Regions from separate parts of the Leucobacter japonicus genome, predicted to be linked through region 2. Evidence: predicted binding sites of a transcription regulator. Region 2 holds the regulator's gene; the other holds the start of a gene.

Region 1 (10,119 bases), on a different contig from region 2:
AGCCAAAGGGACCCCGGATTCTCATCGTCGACGACGAACCCAGCATCCGCGAGCTGCTCAGCACGAGCTTGCGCTTCGCCGGGTTCGGAGTGCGCGCGGTCGGCAACGGCGCGCAGACCATCTCGGCCGTGCTCGAAGAGGAACCCGACCTCATCGTGCTCGATGTCATGCTGCCCGACATGAACGGGTTCAGCGTGACGAAGCGGCTTCGATCTGCCGGCTACACCGCTCCCATCATCTTCCTGACGGCAAAAGACGACACGGAAGACAAAGTCGAGGGGCTCACCGTTGGTGGTGACGACTACGTCACCAAGCCGTTCAGCCTGGACGAGATTATCGCCCGCATCAAGGCCGTGCTGCGTCGCACGATCCAGGAGGACGAGGATTCGGTGCTCAGCGTCGGGCCCATCACGATGGATCAGGATACGCACGAGGTCACCGTGCAGGGCGCCTCCGTTGAGCTCTCCCCCACCGAGTTCAAGCTGCTGCGCTACCTGATGCAGAATGCGAACCGCGTGCTCTCGAAGGCACAGATCCTGGATCATGTGTGGGAGTACGACTTCAACGGCGACGCCGGCATCGTGGAGTCGTACATCTCGTATCTACGTCGCAAGCTCGATCCGCTCACCGAAGATTCACTGATCCAGACCAAGCGCGGATTCGGGTACATGCTGAAGACCGAAGCGAAGTAGCGTGGCTCGGCCCAACTGGACCGAGCGTTGGGCCGACATCTCGCTCCGCGCGAAGATCACCGGCGTTACGGTCTTCATCCTCTTTCTCGGGTTGATCGTCGCGGGGGTCGGCACGCTCGCCGTACTGCAGCCCATGCTCAGCTCGAACCAGACGCAGGCCCTTGAGCGTCTGCGCGCCGACCCGACCAATGCGCTCGGCCCGCTCGCAAATGTCAACGGTTTGCGTGCGCAAGACATCACACAGGCGCCGCAAGGCTACTACGTCGCCCAGCTCGATTCGTACGGCAACATCGTGCGCGACAACACGCTGAGCGCCGACGACAAGAGCGTGCCGGTGGTGCCCGAAGGCGTGCTCTCGACCGACGCGGTGCTGCATGAGTTGGCGAACGGCATCGTGCCGCTCTACGCGGCGGATGGCACGAAGTGGAACGGCGTCGTGAAGCCGATCACTGAGAAGGGCCAGGTCGGCGGCGCACTGCTCGTCGCCATCTCGACTGCGCCCGTCACGCAGACGGTGGCGCAGTACATCATCATCTTCACCGGGTTCGGCATCGCAGTGATTCTGCTCGGCGCCGCACTCACACGCCTGCTCGTCACGGCGACGTTCCTCCCGCTCGCCGAGGTCGAGCGCACCGCGCTCGAGATCGCCCGCGGCGACTACTCCAAGCGCATCATGATCTCGAGCCCGCACACCGAGGTCGGGCACCTCGGTCAATCGTTGAACATCATGCTCGACCGGCTCGACGGATCGCTGGAAGACCGGGCCCGCACCATCGAACGCATGCGCCGCTTCATCGGAGACGCCAGCCACGAGCTGCGCACGCCGCTGGTCTCGGTGCGCGGGTACGCCGAGCTGTATCGCATGGGCGCACTGCAAGAAGACGAGAACATCTCGCAGGCGATGGAGCGCATCGAGAAGGAAGCGATTCGCATGACCTCGCTCGTCGAAGATCTGCTCGCGCTCGCCCGTCTCGACGAGCGCCGCCCGCTCGAGCTCGCGCACCTGCCGCTGAACCAGCTGGCAACAGACGCCGCGCTCGACGCGCGCGCGCAGGCGCCCGATCGCGAGGTGACGGTGGTCGCGGACCCCGCCGAGCCGTCCGTGATCGGCGACGAGCACAAGGTTCGGCAGCTGATGACGAATCTGCTCGGCAACGCGATGCGGCACACCCCCGACGGCGGCCCCATCGAGCTCGTGGTGTCGACGCCCACTCCTGAGCCTGACGGTAAGCCCGTCGCCCGGTTCGAGATCGTGGACCACGGTGAGGGCGTGCCCGAACAGATCCGAGACAAGATCTTCGGACGCTTCTGGCGCGCCGATACGTCGCGCAACCGCGAAACCGGCGGCTCGGGTCTCGGTCTCGCCATCGTGCGGTCGATCGTCGACGCCCATGGGGGCACGGTCAGCGTCCACGAGACGCCAGGTGGCGGTGCGACGTTCCGCGTCGACCTGCCGGGTGCCCCGGCCTCCGACGACACGGTGCCCGTGCCCCGCCTCGAGTAGAGCCCCGGGCGCGAGCGAGGACGCGGAGCCCGGTGCTCGCGCCCGGGGCTCCGCGCCTTTCGTAGCACAGGAGAAATTCTATTTTGCGGTACGTTTCCCGGCACGACCTCCGCATAACGAGATTTCTCCGCTGCGACGAGGTGCGGGTTGAGCTGCCATGCCCCGACCCCACGCCCAACCTGTGGCTCCGAGCATTGTCTCCGCAGGGTCAGCACTGTGAGCACGCTGCCATGATGAGACGCTGCACCTCGGGCCAGTCTTCGAAGATTTGACGGTACGACACTCGAATAACCACATACCCGGCAAGCGTGTGGCGCACGTCTGAGACATTATCGCGATCGCGCTGGCGGCCCGTATGCGTCGCGCCATCGACTTCCAGAACAACGTTCCGCTCAATCAGGAAATCCACCCGGCGCCCGAGTACCCAAGCCTGAGGCACGACATGCAGCCGCAGCGCCCTGAGCCGGCGAAGGACGTAGCTTTCCAGGCCTGAACCGGAGAACAGCGTGCACGTTTCGAGAACGCGCCGAGCTGTGCCGCGGTACGGGAGCCTTACGAGCGCATCCTTTGACACCAATTCCTGCTGCAACGCCGACTCCCAGATTGCGAGCGCCTCTTCGTACGGCTGGCATCTTGCTATATAGTTCAACGCATTCTCGATCGAGTCGACCACAGCAAAGGGTTCCCTCCGAAACACTGGGCGCCCCCAGTGCACCGTGCCGCAGTCGGCCTGTGCGTGTGCGTGCGGTGACCGCGCCGCAAGGTGCGGTTGATCTGCGTGGCGCACCCAAAGCCCGAGCCTCTGCGCCAAAGACACGCATGTGATGGACATGCCATGTTGCAGTGCGTGCACGAGGTCGGAGTCGGCATCGGGCAATGCCACCCAGCCACGCGCAGGGCGCACCACCTGCCGTCGTGCGCAGGCGGTGCGCAACTGGTGAACGGTGATTCCGCGTTCGAAGAGTTCACGTGCGCGGATCACGCCTCCCGCACGTCGCATTTCAGCCTGGAGTTCCATCGCTCCAGCCTGCAGCCAGTCAAGCTACTCCGATCTCGATCTTCCCTGATCTGTGGAGAGAATGGCACGCGATCTATGAACCGCGCATTGGGGAGGGAAGACTGCGACTTTCGTCGCACCGGAGATATTCGATGGTGCAGGTCTATTCGCCGTCAGAAGACCGTGTGGCGCAATTTCTCCTGGGCGACGGTAAATGCCTTGGGTGCACACAAGAGCAAGCGACGAAGGCCACCCCGACAGCCAAGCTCACCCCACTCCCCCAAAACGCACTGAGGGGCCGCGCCCGCAGGCGCGACCCCTCAGGAGGGAGGATTGGACTTAGAAGTCCATGCCACCGGTCGGGTCACCGGCGGGAGCAGCCGAAGCCGGCTCCGGCTTGTCGGCGACGACGGCCTCGGTGGTGAGGAACAGACCGGCGATCGACGCGGCGTTCTGCAGCGCCGAGCGGGTGACCTTTGCCGGGTCCAGGATGCCCTGGGCCACGAGGTCGCCGTACTCGCCGGTTGCGGCGTTCAGGCCGTGGCCGATGGGCAGGTTCGCGACGCGATCGGCCACAACGCCGGGCTCGAGGCCTGCATTGAGAGCGATCTGGCGCAGCGGTGCCTCGATGGCGGTCTGCACGATCTTGGCGCCCACAGCCTCGTCACCCGAGAGCTCGAGCGTGCCGAAGACGTCCTTGCCGGCCTGGATCAGCGCGACGCCGCCACCGGCGAGCACACCCTCTTCGACGGCTGCCTTCGCGTTGCGAACGGCGTCCTCGATGCGGTGCTTGCGCTCCTTAAGCTCGACCTCGGTTGCAGCGCCAGCCTTGATGACGGCCACGCCACCGGCGAGCTTCGCGAGGCGCTCCTGGAGCTTCTCGCGATCGTAATCGCTGTCGGTGTTGTCGATCTCGCGGCGGATCTGGGTCACGCGGCCCTGGATCGCCTCTTCGTCGCCGCCACCCTGGACGATGGTGGTCTCATCCTTGGTGATGATGACCTTGCGCGCGGTGCCGAGCATGTCGAGCGTCGCGTTCTCGAGCTTGAGGCCGACCTCTTCCGAGATGACCTGGCCGCCGGTGAGGATCGCGATGTCCTGCAGCATGGCCTTGCGACGATCGCCGAAGCCGGGAGCCTTGACCGCAGCCGACTTGAAGATGCCGCGGATCTTGTTGAGCACGAGGGTGGCGAGTGCTTCGCCCTCGACGTCCTCAGCGAGGATGAGGAGCTGCTTGCCCGACTGGATCACGGGATCGACGACGGGGAGCAGGTCCTTGATGTTCGAGACCTTGCTGTTGACGATGAGGATGTAGGGATCCTCGAAGACCGCCTCCTGGCGATCGGCGTCGGTGACGAAGTACGCCGACAGGTAGCCCTTGTCGAAGCGCATGCCCTCGGTCAGCTCGAGCTCGGTGCCGAAGGTGTTCGACTCCTCGACGGTGACGACACCTTCCTTGCCGACCTTGTCGATCGCCTCGGCGATCAGCTTGCCGATCTGCTCGTCAGCGGCCGAGATCGATGCGGTCGCCGCGATCTGGTCGGTGGTCTCGATCTCCTGAGCGTTCTCGAGGAGCTTCGCCGAGACGGCTGCAACAGCCTTCTCGATGCCCTTCTTGATCGCGATGGGGTCGCTGCCGGCCGAGACGTTGCGGAGGCCTTCGCGCACGAGCGCCTGAGCGAGCACGGTCGCGGTGGTGGTGCCGTCGCCTGCGACGTCATCGGTCTTCTTCGCGACCTCCTTGACGAGCTCAGCGCCGATCTTCTCGTAGGGATCGTCGAGCTCGATCTCCTTGGCGATGGAGACGCCGTCGTTGGTGATCGTGGGAGCGCCCCACTTCTTCTCCAGTACGACGTTGCGGCCGCGCGGGCCGAGCGTCACCTTCACGGCGTCGGCGAGGATGTTCAGGCCCCGCTCGAGTCCACGACGCGCTTCCTCATCAAACGCAATGATCTTTGCCATGTATTTCGCCCCTCCCGGACGTTCGAGATGTGGTCATCACCGTGCCGACGCGAGACGCCCGCGCACAGATGTTTAGCACTCAGTCAGATCGACTGCTAAGACCAATCTTGGCACTCTCACCCAGGGAGTGCAAGCGCTCGCGCTCGCGCTGAGCGAACACTCCGAGAACAGCTCACGGGCGAGCCCGTGCGCGCTTACTGCGCAGCCGCGGCGTCAGCCATTGCGCTCGCCGTGGCATCGCTCGCGACGGCGATCGTCGACGGATCAGTCGCAAGGCCCGTCGCCGGGTCGATCGGCCATCCCGTGGCGACGTCAATGTCCCACCCCGTCGTCGGGTCGATGTCGAGGCCCGTATCTGGGTTGATCTCGTTGCCCGTCGCGGGGTTCACTTCCCGCTGGGTCGCGCCCGTCGCATCGCCCTCGACCTCTGCCTCAGCGGTGGCGTCGCCGCCATTGGCAGCGAGCTGCGCGGCCTCATCGATGCCGGGCCCCTTGTAGTCGGCACCGAGCAGCACCACGAGCCGCACGCCGTACTTCTCGTAATCGGTCGACGTGTACGTGGAGACGCCGCCGAGCTTCTCGGCCAGCCCTGCGGCGGCCGGAGCATCGGCCGGGTCGGAATAGAACACCGCGGAGATGGCCACGTCGGCGGTCGCGGCACTCCCCGAGAACTCGATCGAGCCCCACTGCTGCTCGGTCACAATCGTGTCGAGCGCGGCCGCCAGATACTGCGTGGGCGTGCCGTTCAGAATCGCCACGGTGGCTGTCGGATCGAGTTCAGGCGTAATCTTCGCGTTGGCGGATCCGGACGATTCACCGGATGGTCCGAGGGAGAGCTTGCCGGTGCCACCGATGCCCTGCACTGCGAGAATGCCGAGCGTCGTGAGCACGGCGAACCCGAGGAGCCCGGCGATGAGGTACTGCCAGATGTAGCGGGGGCGAGCGGTGACGCGATGCGCGCCCACTCGGCCCGTGCGCTTCAGCCGATCGAACCGGTCTTCCGGGTACGTCTGACGGGCACTGGGACGTGATCCATCCACACTGGTCCGTTGCGCCACTCGGGTTTCCTTTGTCTGGGTTTGTTGCTGCCGTGCTCTCCGCACGCCGTTTGCGGGGCGAGATGCCCCCACACTACCTGTCATGACCTGCCAGTTCGATGACAGGGTCAGTGATTGCGGCGCGGAATCACAATCGGTCGCCCCGTGTCGGGGTCCGGGATCACCCGCACGGGCGCACCGTAGACGTCGGCGATGCGCTGCTCGGTGAGCACTGCACCGGGCGCGCCGCGTGCGACGAGCGCACCTCCCGCGAGAATCGCCACCTCGTCAGCGTACGCACCAGCGAGCGACAGGTCGTGAAGCACCACGATGACGGCGCGACCGGCCGCGGCGAGCTGCCGCGCGATCTGCAGCACCGCCTCTTGATGTTTGAGATCGAGCGCGGCCGTCGGCTCATCGAGCAGCACGACACGGGTCTCTTGAGCGAGCACACGAGCGAGCGATACCCGCGCTTTCTCGCCACCGGAGAGATGCGGAAACCCGCGACCGGTGAGGTGGGAGACGTCGGCCGCAACCGTGGCGTCACGAATTGCGCGTTCGTCATCTTCAGACTGGGGCGTGCCGATCCACGGCGCGCGCCCCATGTCGATGACCTGCTGCGCGGTGAACGAGAACGCCACCTGGTTCGCCTGCAGCAGCACCGCGCGGGCGCGGGCCAATTCGCGGGCGGGCCACGCATGCATCGCCCGGTCGTCGAACGTCACCGACCCGGCACTCGGGGTCACATCGCCGCACAGCACACTGAGCAGCGTCGACTTCCCCGCGCCGTTCGGGCCGACGAGCGCGAGCACCTCGCCGTAGCGCACATCGAGTGTCACTTCGGAGAGGATCGCCAGCTCACCGACGTGATAACTCACACCGGTGACCTGCTGTGCGACCTCGCCGGGGCGGGGCTCCGGAGTCGTCGAGACGCTCATGCCCATCCTCCTGCGCGTTTACGGTTGCGGCGGATCAGCCAGAAGAAGAACGGCCCGCCGACGAGCGACGTGAGCATGCCGATTGGCAGGTCTGCACCGTCGACGAGGGTGCGCGCCAGCAGGTCGGCGTAGATCAGCAGTACGCCGCCGCCGAGCAATGATGCCAGCAGCAGCATACGATGCGATGGCCCCAGAATCATGCGCATCAGGTGCGGCACGACGAGACCGACGAACGAGATGACACCGACGAAGGCGACGCCGACGCCCGTCAGCAGCGACACGAGCACGATCGACACGATGCGCAGGCGCTCCACGCGCACGCCGAGGTGGGCCGCGGTGCGATCGCCGAGCGAGAGCAGGTCGTATTGGTCGGCGAGCAGGATCGCCACGAACGCGGCAATCGCGGCCACGACCGCAACGATGACGACTTCGTTCCAGCGCGATCCGTTGAGCGACCCGAGCTGCCAGAACACGATCTGCTCGCGGCTGGCGGTGTCGCCGATGAACGTAAAGAGGGCCATACCGGCCCCGGCGAACGCGTTGATCGCGACGCCGGTCAGCAGCAGCGTGACGATCTCGGTGCGCCCCTGGGCCCGCGCGGTGAGGTAGACGATGAGAGTGGCCGCGAGCCCGCCGGCAAACGCGAAGACCGCGACCGTCCAGTTGCCGAAGGCGGTGACGCCGAGCGTGATCGACGCCGAGGCGCCCAGCGCTGCGCCCGATGACACGCCGACGACGCCGGGCTCCGCGAGCGGGTTGCCGAAGATCGCCTGCATCACGGCGCCCGCAACGGCGAGTGCTGCACCGACGAGCAACGACATGACGACGCGCGGGAAGCGGATCTGCCACAGCGTACGATCCATCAGATCGTCGGTGGGCGCCCAACTGTTGGTGATCCCGAGCTTCTGCAGAATGGAGCCGATGACCTCAGCGGGTCCGATTGAGAGCTGCCCCATTCCGGCGGAGAGCACGATGCCGATCGCGAGCAGGATCGCCGCCGCGATGATGACGATGGCTCCGCGGCCCGCGCTGCGGCGACCGAGGATCCGTTGGGTGGCGTTCGTCACGTGATGCTTTCTGTGCGGTGGGAGCGGCGTGAGCCGAAAGTGCCGCTGGAGCCGCGTGGGCGCCGACACAGTGTTCTATTGTATCGACGCCGCGACGCGCAGTCGGGTGGCGGCCTATTCGGCCGCGGGCGCGTAGATCGCCCGGGCGAGGGCGTCGAGAATGTCGGCCGAGCGCGGCCCGAATGAGAGAATCGTGCCGTCTTCCATATCGACGAACCGACGGTGCTCGCCCGCGGTGGTCACGGCGATGGCCGGCTTCTCCTCGAGCAGTCCGTCGACGCCGCCGACCGACTCGATGCCCTTCGTCATCACGAGGATGAGATCGGGGTTCGCTTTCACGAGCGCCTCGTCGGTCATCGGCTTCATGCCGTCCCAGCCCATGTCGGTGGCGACATCGACCCCGCCGAGCGCTTCGATCAGCTGATCGGCCCCCGACTCCTTGCCGAAGAGGTAGTACACGCCGGCGGTGCCGCGCAGGTAGACGAACGCGATGCGCAGCTTGCCGTCGGCATTCGCCGGAGCGATCTTCGCGATCTCCGCCTTCTTCGCGTCGACCTCGCTCGCGATGCGCTGGGCGAGCTGCTCCCCGGTCTCGGGGCTGCCGTAGATCGCAGCGACCTGCCGCGCGAGATCCTCGGCGCCGGCGAACGAAGCCTCGTTCTGCACGAAGACCACCTGGATGCCCACGTCTTGGAGCTGTTCGATCACGTCGCGCGGGCCGACCGTGCCGTCGGTGATCACGAGGTCGGGGTGCAGGTCGATGATCGCTTCGGCGTTCACCGTGTGGCCCCCACTGGTCACCCGCGGCAGATCACTCAGGCTCTCGAGCGTGGTCGACTGATCGACACCGACGAGGCTGTCGGCGAAGCCGAGGCCGGCGATCGTCACGGAGATGTTGCCGCCGAGATCAGCGGCGACGACCTTGTCGGTCGACTCGATGACGACGTCGCTGCTCGACCCGTCGGTCGCGTACGACGGCACGGTGGCGGGCAGCGTCTGCACCGGGTTCTCGGCAATCGGCTCGATCTCGGAGTGCTGCAGCACCGCCGTCGAGGGCCCTTCATATGCTTTCGGGTCGTCGAGCGTCTGCAACTCGGCGAGCGGCACCGAGGGCTGCGCAGACGCGCCCGAGGCCGCATCTCCCCCACCGTTCCCGGCAGTCGAGCACCCTGCGAGCAGCAGTGCAGCGGTCAGGATCGCTGCTGCCGTTGCCGGGATGCGTCGACCGCGGATCACTGCTGGTCTCCGAACAGCTTGTCAGTCGCCTGCGGGTTCGGCTGCTGCGGCGCCTCCGACTGCGGTGCAGCGGCCGGCGCTGCAGGCTTCGGTTTGCGCCCACCGAGCAGGATGCCGCCGGTGACACCGATCACGAGGATCGCGACGCCGCCGATGATGATCGGAAGCCAGGGGATATCGTTCGACGCCTGAGCCGGTACGGGAGTCTGCGTCGCCACCGGGGCGTCGGTCGTGGCCACGGCATCGCTCGCATCCGCAGCGTCGGATGCAGCGACCTCCCCACCGGCAGAATCCGCGCAGCTCGCGAACTGCAGGTCGACCGCGATCGGGTCGAGATCGATGTCTGCCTCGTAGAATCCGGCGAACGCCTTCGCCCCTGAATTCGTAAGCTTCGTGGGCAGGTCTTGCAGCTGCAGCGCGTTGTCGCTCACGCCGAGCTGATCCGGCACCGTGACGTCGCCGACCCACTCCTGCGTCGCGTCAATCGCGACCTTGCCCTCCATGTCGTTGCTGCGCGCATCGAGCAGCAGCGCCGCCGTGCCGTCGCCTTCAAACTCGATGGTCGGGTTCGCTAACGTGAGGTCGAGCACGCCATCGTGGCCGGTGAAGTGAACGGTGCCCGTGAACGACACGGCGCCCTCTCCGGTCTCGGGATCGATGCTGCCCGTCGCACCACTCCATGAGAA
Region 2 (10,119 bases):
CTTCAACCTCGACGGCACCGCGATCTACCTCACCATGGCGTCGCTCTTCATCGCGACGGGCATGGGCGACCCCATGAATCTGAGCGAGCAGATCGGCCTCCTCGTCTTCATGATCATCGCATCGAAGGGTGCCGCCGGAGTCACCGGTGCGGGTCTCGCGACGCTCGCGGGTGGACTGCAGGCCTACCGCCCCGAACTCGTCGACGGCGTCGGCGTGATCGTCGGCATCGACCGTTTCATGTCGGAGGGCCGCGCGCTCACCAACTTCACCGGTAACGCGGTGGCAACGCTGCTCATCGGGTCGTGGACGCGGCAGATCGACTCCGAGCGTGTGCGTCGCGTGCTCGGCGGAGCGCTCCCGTTCGACGAGTCGATGCTCGCCGGCGACGGGCACGGCGCCGCGAACACGACGTCGACCGCGCCGCAGCCGCAGCGTGCCGTCGCCGAACGGATTCCCGCCGAAGTGAACTGAACGCACTGGGCGATGGTGGGCCGGGGCCAAAGCGCCTCGGCCCTTACCAGCGCCCGAACGTCGTATTCAGCACGGCAATCGCAGCCGGGCCCGCCGAAGAGGTGCGGAGCACGGTCGTGCCGAGCACGAGAACGTGTGCCCCCGCCGCTTCGAGCGCGTCGAGCTCGGCATCGGCAAACCCGCCTTCTGGGCCGACGACGAGTACGACGTCGTCGATCGCATCTGCACTGGCCGCGGCGGATCGCCCCCACTCCGACAGCGTCAGCGCACCCCGCGGATGCAGAGCGATCACCGCGGAACGATCACTCCGTGCCAGCAGTTCGAGGTCGGACAGTGCGACGGGTTCGCCCACAACGGGAATCGCAGCCCGCATCGACTGCTTCGCCGCTTCACGCGCAATACGCTGCCACTTTGCGACGCCCTTCGCGGTCTTCTCCGCACCGCCCGCGCCGTCCCAGCGCGACACGGAGCGGCTCGCCTGCCAGGGCACGATCGCGTCGACGCCGAACTCGGTCGCCTGCTCGACAGCGCGCTCGTCGCGATCGCCCTTGGCGAGTGCCTGAACGAGCACGAGGCGAGGCCCGACCGCGGCGTCACCGCCCTCGGCGTGATCGATGCGCACGCTGAAGCGATCCTTCGCGACCTGCTCTGCGGTGCCGGCACCGATCGCGCCGCGACCATTGCCCACGAGAATGCGCTCGCCCACGCGCAGACGGCTCACGCGAACCGCGTGCCGCGCCTCCTCACCGGTGATCTCGACCAGCGCGCCCGGAGCGAACGCCGCATCGTCGAGATCTTCGCGGTAGTAGAGGTTCGCCATGCTCAGCCCTGGCGGAAGAAGCGGTCGCGAATCTTGCCGAAGAAGCCCTGGTGGAACTCCCCGAGATGCGGCTGCTCGTCCTTGCGCAGCGCGGCGAGCTGGCGCACCAGATCCTTCTCTCGGTTCGACAGCTTGGTCGGCGTCGCCACCTGCACCGCAATCTTCAGGTCGCCGCGCGTCGTGCTGCGCAGCCCCTGGATGCCGCGCCCGCGCACCGTCAGCATGTCGCCCGACTGGGTGCCGGCCTCGACCTCGACCTCGACCTCGCCGTCGAGCCCCGCGAGTTTCGCGCTCGCGCCGAGAATCGCGTCGGTCATCGACAGCTGCATCGTGCAGAGCAGATCATTGCCGTCGCGGCTGAAGATATCGTGGTGCATCACGCGGAATTCGATGAACAGGTCGCCATTGGGCCCACCGCCCGGGCCGACCTCGCCACCGCCACGCATCTGCAGGCGAGTGCCGGTGTCGATGCCCGAGGGCACGTCGATCGGGAAGGTGCGGCGCTCGCGCACGCGCCCCTTGCCCGCGCACTCAACGCAGGGATGCTCGATGACGGTGCCATACCCCTGGCAGCTGCCGCACGGGTGCATCGTGACCACGTTGCCGAACAGCGAACGGACCTGGCGCTGCACCTGGCCCTGTCCGCCGCAGACATCGCAGGTGACGGGGTGGGTGCCGGGCTGGCAGCAGCTGCCCTGGCAGACGTTGCAGAGCACCGCCGTATTGACCGTGATCTCGCGCTGGGTGCCGAAGATGACGTCTTCGAGCGAGACGTCCACGCGAATCATCGCATCGTCACCGCGCTCCGAACGCGAGCGCGGGCCGCGCTGACCGCCGCCGAAGCCGCCCCCGAAGAAGGTCTCGAAGATATCGCCGAAGCCCGCCGCCCCGCCCTGGCCGCCACCCATGTCATAGCGCTGACGCTGTTCGGGGTCACTGAGCACGTCGTACGCGTGCGTCACGTCTTTGAACTTCTCTGCCGCGTCTTCGCTCGGATTCACATCCGGGTGCAGCTGGCGCGCCAAACGCCGGTAGGCCTTTTTGATCTCTTCGGGGGTCGCCTCGCGGGTGACTCCGAGGGTCTCGTAGTGATCGGCCACGCTGTTGTACTCCTAGGGGTTGGTGGTGGGAAGTGCTGGTCGGATGAGGCGGCGGATTACCGCTCTTCACCCAGGAATCGGTTGAGGTATCGGGCGACCGCGCGCACCGTCGAAATGTTGCCGGCATAGTCCATGCGCAGCGGGCCGAGCACGCCGAGCTTCGACACGGCGGTGCCTTCTTCGTATGTGGACGCGATGATCGAGGTCTCGGATAACCCGTACGGCTCGTTTTCTCGCCCGATCGACGCAGAAACTTCTCTGCCATCGTGCGCGAGTTCGCCGAAGAGTCGCAGCAGGGTCACCTGCTCTTCGATCGCTTCGAGCACCACGGGCAACGATCCGGCGAATTCACCGTCGGGGCGCGACAGATTGGCTGCGCCGGCGACGGCGATGCGGTCGTTGCGATTGGCCTGGAGCTGGTCGAAGACGACGGTCAGCACGCGCCGCACGAGGTCGATTTCGTCGGGTTGCGCCCAGCTCTCGATATCCGCCTCGAGTTCGGCGACGGCCGCGGCTGCAGACTCGACGTCGATGCCGACCGCCGCTTCGGCGATCCGCTGACGCAGACCGTGCACCCAGGCCTCGGTGACGCGCGAGGCCGGCAACCAGGCGACCTGCTGTTCGACGACCCCGCTGCCGAGAATCAGCACGCTCAGCACCCGATCTTCACCGAGCGCCACGAGATCGATGTGCCGCACCGCGGTGCGACGCAACGACGGGTACTGCGCCACAGCAACCTGATTGGTGAGTTGCGAGAGCAGACGCACGGTGCGGGCCATGACGTCGTCGAGGTCTGAAGAATCGCCGAGGAACCGCTCGATCGCCGTGCGCTGGGCGACCGTCAATGGGCGAATGCGAGCCAGGGTGTCGACATAGAGCCGGTACCCCTTGTCGGTGGGGACGCGGCCCGACGATGTGTGCGGCTGCGCGATCAACTCGTCTTCTTCGAGCAGCGCCATATCGTTGCGAATCGTCGCCGCAGACACCCCGAAGCTGTGGCGATCGACGATCGCTTTCGAGCCCACCGGTTCGTTCGAGGAAACGTAGTCACTGACAATCGCGTGCAGTACGGCGAGGCTGCGCTCGGAAACCATTGCCCCTCCTGACGCCGAATCGTGGATGCGGGCCTCGCGCACGGGCACTGGCACTCGCATATTCCGAGTGCTAAGCCTACCGCAGTCCGACGATCAGGCGGCATTCGGAGTGGCGGCTCCGTGTTCGCCTGCGGCGAGATCTGAGGCGTGAGCTCGATTCATGTCAGCTGCCGAGCAGCCGGTGCACGACGGTATCCGCGAGCAACCGACCGCGCAGGGTCGGGATCACCCGGCCGCCGATCGCGGCTCGCCCGTCGATGAGTCCGTCGGCGATGAGCTGCGGGATCGCCCGGCGCTCCTCCGCCGTCAGCACCTCGGCAGGCAGGCCCTCGGCGATCCGGGTTTCGAGCAGAATGCGTTCTTCACGGCGTGACGCATCGGTGAGGGTCTCGCGTGAGTGCGCTGGGGAGACGCCCGCTGCCATGCGCTGCGCATAGGCACCAGGATGCTTGACGTTCCACCACCGCACGCCGCCGACGTGGCTGTGGGCGCCTGGCCCCGCAGCCCACCAGTCTTCGCCCGTCCAGTACGAGAGATTGTGCCGGGAGCGGGTCTCAGGGGTGCGCGACCAATTGCTGATCTCGTACCACGAGAAGCCAGCGGCAGCGAAGCGCGCGTCGGCGAGCTCGTACATCTCGGCGTGCAGATCCTCGTCGGGTTCCGCCACCTCGCCACGACGAATCTGCGCTGCGAGTTTGGTGCCGCGCTCGATGATCAGCGCATACGCCGAAATGTGATCGGGAGCGCACGCGAGTGCGGCGTCGATCGAGCGTTCCCAATCGGCAAGGCTTTCGCCTGGCGTGCCGTAGATGAGGTCGACACTGACTTGGAGGCCAGCGTCGCGAGCCCATTCGGTGACGAGCGGCACGCGCTCGGGCGAGTGGGTGCGGTCGAGCGTGGCCAGCACGTGCGGCACGGCCGACTGCATGCCGAAACTCACGCGGGTGAAACCGGCCTCGGCGAGCGTGCGCAGGTACGCGGCGTCAACGGAATCGGGGTTCGCTTCCGTCGTTACCTCGGCTCCCGGCGCCAGCCCCCACTCCTCGCGGATGCGGCCGAGCATGGTCGCAAGATCGCTCGCCGGCAGCAGCGTCGGCGTGCCACCCCCGAAGAATACGGTCGAAACCGGGCGCTCTGGCAGACCCGCGTCGCGGAGCACCGATGCACCGAGCGCGAGCTCCTGGCCGACTTGAGACGCGTAATCGTCGCGGGTCGTGCCGCCGAGCTCACTCGCGGTGTAGGTGTTGAAGTCGCAGTACCCGCAGCGGACACGGCAGTACGGGACGTGCACGTAGACGCCGAAGTTTCGGTGTTCGGCCCCGATTGCGACACTCGCAGGAAGCGAGCCGTCATCGGGAGCCGGATCACCCTCGGGGAGCGCGCTCGGCACGGCGGATCACCGACGGCTGCTCGGCCGACGCTGATGCGTGGTCGACACGGGCACTTCGGAGGTGGAGGAGTCGTCGCCTGCAGTCTCGACAGGTTCAGCCACCGGACTGGGTTGCGGTGAATCTGCGGTCACTGCAGATGCTTCGGGCTCCAGCGAGTCTTCGGGCAGTGGCGAAGCTTCTGTCTCGGGCGATGCTTCGGGTACGGGCGAAGCTGTGCGCTCTTGCGATGCTTCCGGCTCGGCAGATGCGTCCGGCTCGGCAGACACTTCGGGCTCAGCGAACGCGACCGTCTCCTCCTCCACGATCAGCTCTGATGCCGCACTTGGCTCAGACGGCTCATCGGACGCGGGCGTCTCCCCCGACTCGACGAACTCCGGTTCGAGCACTTCGGATGCCTCCGGCGACGATTCGACTCGCCCGCTGACGTCAGCGGCATCGCCGTCGTCAGCGATGGCGACGGATGTCTCATCGTCTGCCGCCCCCAAGTTCGGTGTGGGTTGTGCGCCCGGGGCGAGGCTCGCCAGCTGCGATTTCACGGCGTCGAGTGCGATGCGCACGTCGGCACGCCCCTTGAGTCCCAGCAGCCCGCTCTTCGGGGCAGCGACGAATCCGCGGGCGACCGCCCACACCGTGTCATCGGGGCGGAATTCGATCGCGAAGCGTTGCTCCCCCACGGCGCCCTGCTCGTCTCGGGTGCCCCACGCGAAACCGACGCATCGGTCGTCATCGATGGTGTAGATCACGAGTATGCCTCGTGGGTCTTGGCCGCCTGCGTGCAGCGTCGCTGTCGTTCCCGCGACGATGAACGGTTCGCCATCGGGCCCGAAGTGCTCTTCGAGTTCACCCGCGGCTTCAGGGATGCCGTCCCCCGAGAACGACGGGCCGGCGTACTCCGCGCCCGAGCCGCGCACGATGTCGGTGACGCGCACGCCCGAACCGCGTTGCGCACCCCAGGTCATGAGCAGGCTCGATGCGAGCAGGAAGCGCTCCTGTCCGCTGCCGAGGCGGAGCTCTTCCTCGTATGAGGTCATGCCCTCCGGCGGAAACTTGACGATATCGGGTTGCTTCGACGCGCCGACAGCGGCATACGTCACCGGCATCTCGACGTGGCTGCTGCGACGCGGGGGCTGCTCCTTGCTCATCGCTTGGCGCCTTCCTTGCCCTCCACATCTCCGGAGAGCGCTGCGATGAAGGCTTCTTGGGGAACCTCGACGCGCCCCACCATCTTCATGCGCTTCTTGCCCTCTTTCTGCTTCTCGAGCAGTTTGCGCTTGCGGCTGATGTCGCCGCCGTAGCACTTGGCGAGCACGTCCTTGCGAATCGCGCGGATCGTCTCGCGAGCGATCACTCGCGCGCCGATGGCTGCCTGAATCGGCACCTCGAACTGCTGACGCGGGATGAGCTTGCGGAGTCGCTCCGCCATCATCGTGCCGTAGCTGTAGGCATTGTCGCGGTGCACGATCGCGCTGAAGGCGTCGACCGTGTCTCCCTGCAGCAGGATGTCGACCTTCACGAGGTCGGCTTCCTGATCGCCCATGGGTTCGTAGTCGAGGCTTGCGTAGCCCTGCGTGCGACTCTTCAGGTGGTCGAAGAAGTCGAAGACGATCTCGCCGAGCGGAATGCTGTAGCGGAGCTCCACGCGCTCGCCCAGGTACTCCATGCCGAGCAAGCTGCCGCGGCGGCTCTGGCAGAGCTCCATGATGGCGCCGACGTAGTCTTTCGGCGCCAGGATCGCCGTCTTCACGACGGGCTCGCGCACGTTACGGATTTTGCCGTCGGGGTACTCCGACGGGTTCGTCACCGTTACTTCAGTGCCGTCTTCCTTTGTGACCTGGTAGACGACGCTCGGCGCCGTCGCGATGAGGTCGAGGTCGAACTCGCGGCGCAGTCGCTCGGAGATGATCTCGAGGTGGAGCAGGCCCAAGAAGCCGCAGCGGAAGCCGAAGCCGAGCGCGACTGACGTCTCGGGCTCGTATTGGAGCGCTGCGTCTTCGAGCTTCAACTTGTCGAGCGCCTCACGCAGCACCGGGTAATCGGAGCCGTCGAGCGGGTACAGGCCCGAGAACACCATAGGCTTCGGGTCGGTGTAGCCGGGCAGCGCCTCGGTCGCCGGGTTGCGCTTTGCGGTGACGGTGTCGCCGACCTTCGAGAGCCGCACATCTTTCACACCGGTGATCAGATAACCGACCTCGCCGACGGCAAGCCCCTGCGTCGGTCGCATCTCGGGCGCCGACACGCCGATCTCGAGCGCCTCGTGGTCATACCCGGTCGACATCATCTGGATCTTTTCGCGCGGCGACAGATTGCCGTCGATCATGCGCACGTAGGTGACGACGCCGCGGTACGGGTCGTACACCGAGTCGAAGATCATCGCTCGCGGGGCGGCATCGGCCACGCCCACGGGCGCGGGGATGCGCTCAACCACGCGATCGAGGAGCTCTTCCACGCCGGCACCGGTCTTGCCCGACACCTTCAAAATGTCGTCGGGATCGCCACCGATCAGATCAGCGATCTCGCGCGACACGCGCTCGGGGTCGGCAGCCGGGAGGTCGATCTTGTTCAGGACCGGGATGATTTCGAGGTCATTCTCCATCGCGAGGTAGAGGTTCGCGAGCGTTTGCGCCTCGATGCCCTGCGCGGCGTCGACCAGCAGGATCGCCCCCTCGCACGCGGCGAGCGAGCGCGATACCTCGTAGCTGAAGTCGACGTGCCCCGGGGTGTCGATCATGTTGAGAGCGAAGTCACCCGCATCGGTTGCCCAGTGCATGCGCACCGCCTGCGACTTGATCGTGATGCCGCGCTCGCGCTCAATATCCATCTTGTCGAGGTACTGCGCGCGCATTTCACGGTCGGGCACCGTTCCGGTGACCTGCAGCATGCGGTCGGCAAGCGTCGACTTGCCGTGATCGATGTGCGCGATGATGCAGAAGTTGCGGATCTTCGCGGGGTCGGTCGACGCCGGTGCCGGGGGGTTCAAGCTGCGTGGAGACATTGTTCGCAATTATCGCACGCGCAGGCGCCGGATCGCGCGCGTGCCGACATCTGGTCGTTCTGGAGCATCAGAAGGGCTCACCCGGGTAGGGCCTTCTGAACGCATCGCCATCCGATTGGTCTCCAACCTCATCGTCACCCGGCGGCCTTCTCGCCGACGCAGCCCCCTCAGCGGAACGCGCGAATCTCACGCGGCCCGGAGGCCGGTCTGCGTATGCACGACCAGCGGGACTCGTCCAGTGCAGCACACCGTCGTCGCTCTGCCGCACGCGCCAATCGGAGTGGTGTTTCAGCACGTGGTGACCACGGCACAGGTGGGCGAGGTTGTCGGTGGCAGTCGCACCGCCGAGCGCCGCGTCGACCGTGTGGTCGAGGTCGCACCGCGCGACGGGGACGCCGCACCCGGGAAAGCGGCAGTGCCGATCGCGTGCTCCCAGCCGACGGCGCATGCTCGCGCTCGGGCGGTACCGGTCAACGCTGAGCACGTCGGCGGTCTGGGGATGCGTCACGACGCGTTGCCACACGGGTGAGGTGGCCGCGAGTGCGCGGATGCCCTGCAGCGGTACCGGGCCCGCACCGACGAGCTCTGCCACAGGTGCGCTATTGCCCGATCGTGGCGCGTGTAGCGCTTCCCACGGCACGATGACCTGCACGCGGGCATCGATGGCGCATTCGCCGGCCCGATTGCCGTCGGGGTGTCGCGCAATACGCAGCCCCGCCCCGCTGCCTCCCAACACCAAGTCACACAGTACGTCGGCTCGCACCTGGTCACGTGTTCGAGTCGTCGACACTCGATCCACCTCGCGAGCGATGCGCGTCAACCGGTCGTGGATCGCGAAGGCTTCGACGGTCGGCAGTACCGCCGTCAGCTCGGACATTCCGTCGGCGACCGCGGTCACGACAACGCGGCGCTGGCGCACGGCCTCCTCGTGTCGCTCATCGAGGGTGCGCTCGGCGTACTCCTCGGCGAGTCTGCGCGCGATTGGCCGCAGTCGGTTGGCAGTCTCGACGCGCGCGTGCACGAGCACTGCGCGTTCATAGTCCGCGCGGCGCGCGGCGGTGGTCGAGGCATCGCCCGCCCCAATCACGAGGCCGGAATCCACGATGACTCGCGCATGCGTCGCCGAGATCTCGCCGCTCGCGAGTGCCGAGTGCGCGCCGCGATAGTGACGACGCAGCGTGTACGCCGCATCCATGCGCGCCTCGGCGGCGCGCTCGCTCGTTCCCAGCAGGAGTGCCGCCTCCGCACGCAGTGACCGGTACTCCAACTCGGTACTCCGCCCTTCACCGGGTTCGGTGGCCAGCTCGACCGCCGCACCGAGAAACTCGCTCCGCGCCGCATCGAGGGCCCGTTGCACGCCTTCGAGGTGCTCCACCCAGTTCAGCAACTCATCGACGCGCGCACGCCGAGCCGCACCGGCTGCGGAACATGGAGCCGACGGAGCCGACAGACCTCCTGCGGCCGCACCAGCCACAGTCATCTCGCCGCCTGTGGCGGGGTGCTCACGGGTGTCGGGGGTCATGCTTCCATCTCACCAGGGACCACCGACATTCTTGACACGGCAGCAATGCCGGGTATCACGTTCCGAGTTCTGCTAGACTCGACTCTTGGCTTGCGTGTGGTCAACAACCACACCTCCCGTAAGGTGCCCTCTCTCACCGTGCGGATCAAACCCGTCAACTGGATTTCAAAGGACACATCTCAACGTGGCAAACATTAAGTCGCAGCTCAAGCGCATCAAGACCAACCTCAAGGCGACCGAGCGCAACCGTGCGTACAAGAGCGAGCTCCGCACCGTCGTGCGCGCGACCCGCACCGCTATCGCCGGTGGCGACAAGGCAGCTGCCGAGGCAAAGCTGAAGGTTGCAAGCCGCAAGCTGGACAAGGCCGTCTCCAAGGGCGTCATCCACAAGAACCAGGCTGCGAACCGCAAGTCGAGCCTCGCTGCACAGGTCGCAGCGCTCTAACGCTCACTGCGCAGCAGTCTTGAGGGCCCCGCTTCGGCGGGGCCCTTTTTCGTGCGCCATTTTCCAGCGGTCGATGACGTGCCGCGCGAGGACGACGCGCTTCGCGCGCGCCACCGCATTTCAGCGCAACGACACCCTGCCGCGCTTCGCGACGAACAGCAAGTACTTCTCGAGCGCGTACTCGGGATCACGACTGCCACCCTTCAGCAGCCACTCGGTTTCCGCGGCCAGATCGATGGCCCGCGCGAGATCCTCCTCGCGCCACCCCCGCACCTCACGCAAT

Evidence for each region. The regulator HrcA, encoded in region 2, represses chaperone genes, less so after heat shock. The targets are predictions, from matches to a motif close to TTNGCACTCGNNNNNNNCGAGTGCNAA.
Region 1: the regulator HrcA is predicted to act here: its motif matches at 5,228-5,254, upstream of groL (chaperonin GroEL).

The regions. Positions count from the first base shown of each region.
Region 1 is NZ_JHBX01000107.1:64,404-74,522, forward strand. It holds gene AMS67_RS09045 (response regulator transcription factor) at 1-692, shown strand, start outside; gene AMS67_RS09050 (sensor histidine kinase) at 694-2,196, shown strand; gene AMS67_RS17975 (endonuclease domain-containing protein) at 2,405-3,214, opposite strand; gene groL (chaperonin GroEL) at 3,533-5,155, opposite strand; gene AMS67_RS09065 (LytR C-terminal domain-containing protein) at 5,350-6,213, opposite strand; gene AMS67_RS09070 (heme ABC transporter ATP-binding protein) at 6,321-7,130, opposite strand; gene AMS67_RS09075 (FecCD family ABC transporter permease) at 7,127-8,197, opposite strand; gene AMS67_RS09080 (heme/hemin ABC transporter substrate-binding protein) at 8,312-9,433, opposite strand; gene AMS67_RS09085 (HtaA domain-containing protein) at 9,430-10,119, opposite strand, start outside.
Region 2 is NZ_JHBX01000142.1:472,500-482,618, reverse strand. It holds gene AMS67_RS16370 (cation:dicarboxylate symporter family transporter) at 1-472, shown strand, start outside; gene AMS67_RS16365 (16S rRNA (uracil(1498)-N(3))-methyltransferase) at 516-1,292, opposite strand; gene dnaJ (molecular chaperone DnaJ) at 1,295-2,392, opposite strand; gene hrcA (heat-inducible transcriptional repressor HrcA) at 2,449-3,486, opposite strand; gene hemW (radical SAM family heme chaperone HemW) at 3,650-4,876, opposite strand; gene AMS67_RS17025 (DUF1990 domain-containing protein) at 4,883-6,019, opposite strand; gene lepA (translation elongation factor 4) at 6,016-7,869, opposite strand; gene AMS67_RS16335 (HNH endonuclease signature motif containing protein) at 7,937-9,391, opposite strand; gene rpsT (30S ribosomal protein S20) at 9,576-9,836, shown strand; gene holA (DNA polymerase III subunit delta) at 9,957-10,119, opposite strand, start outside.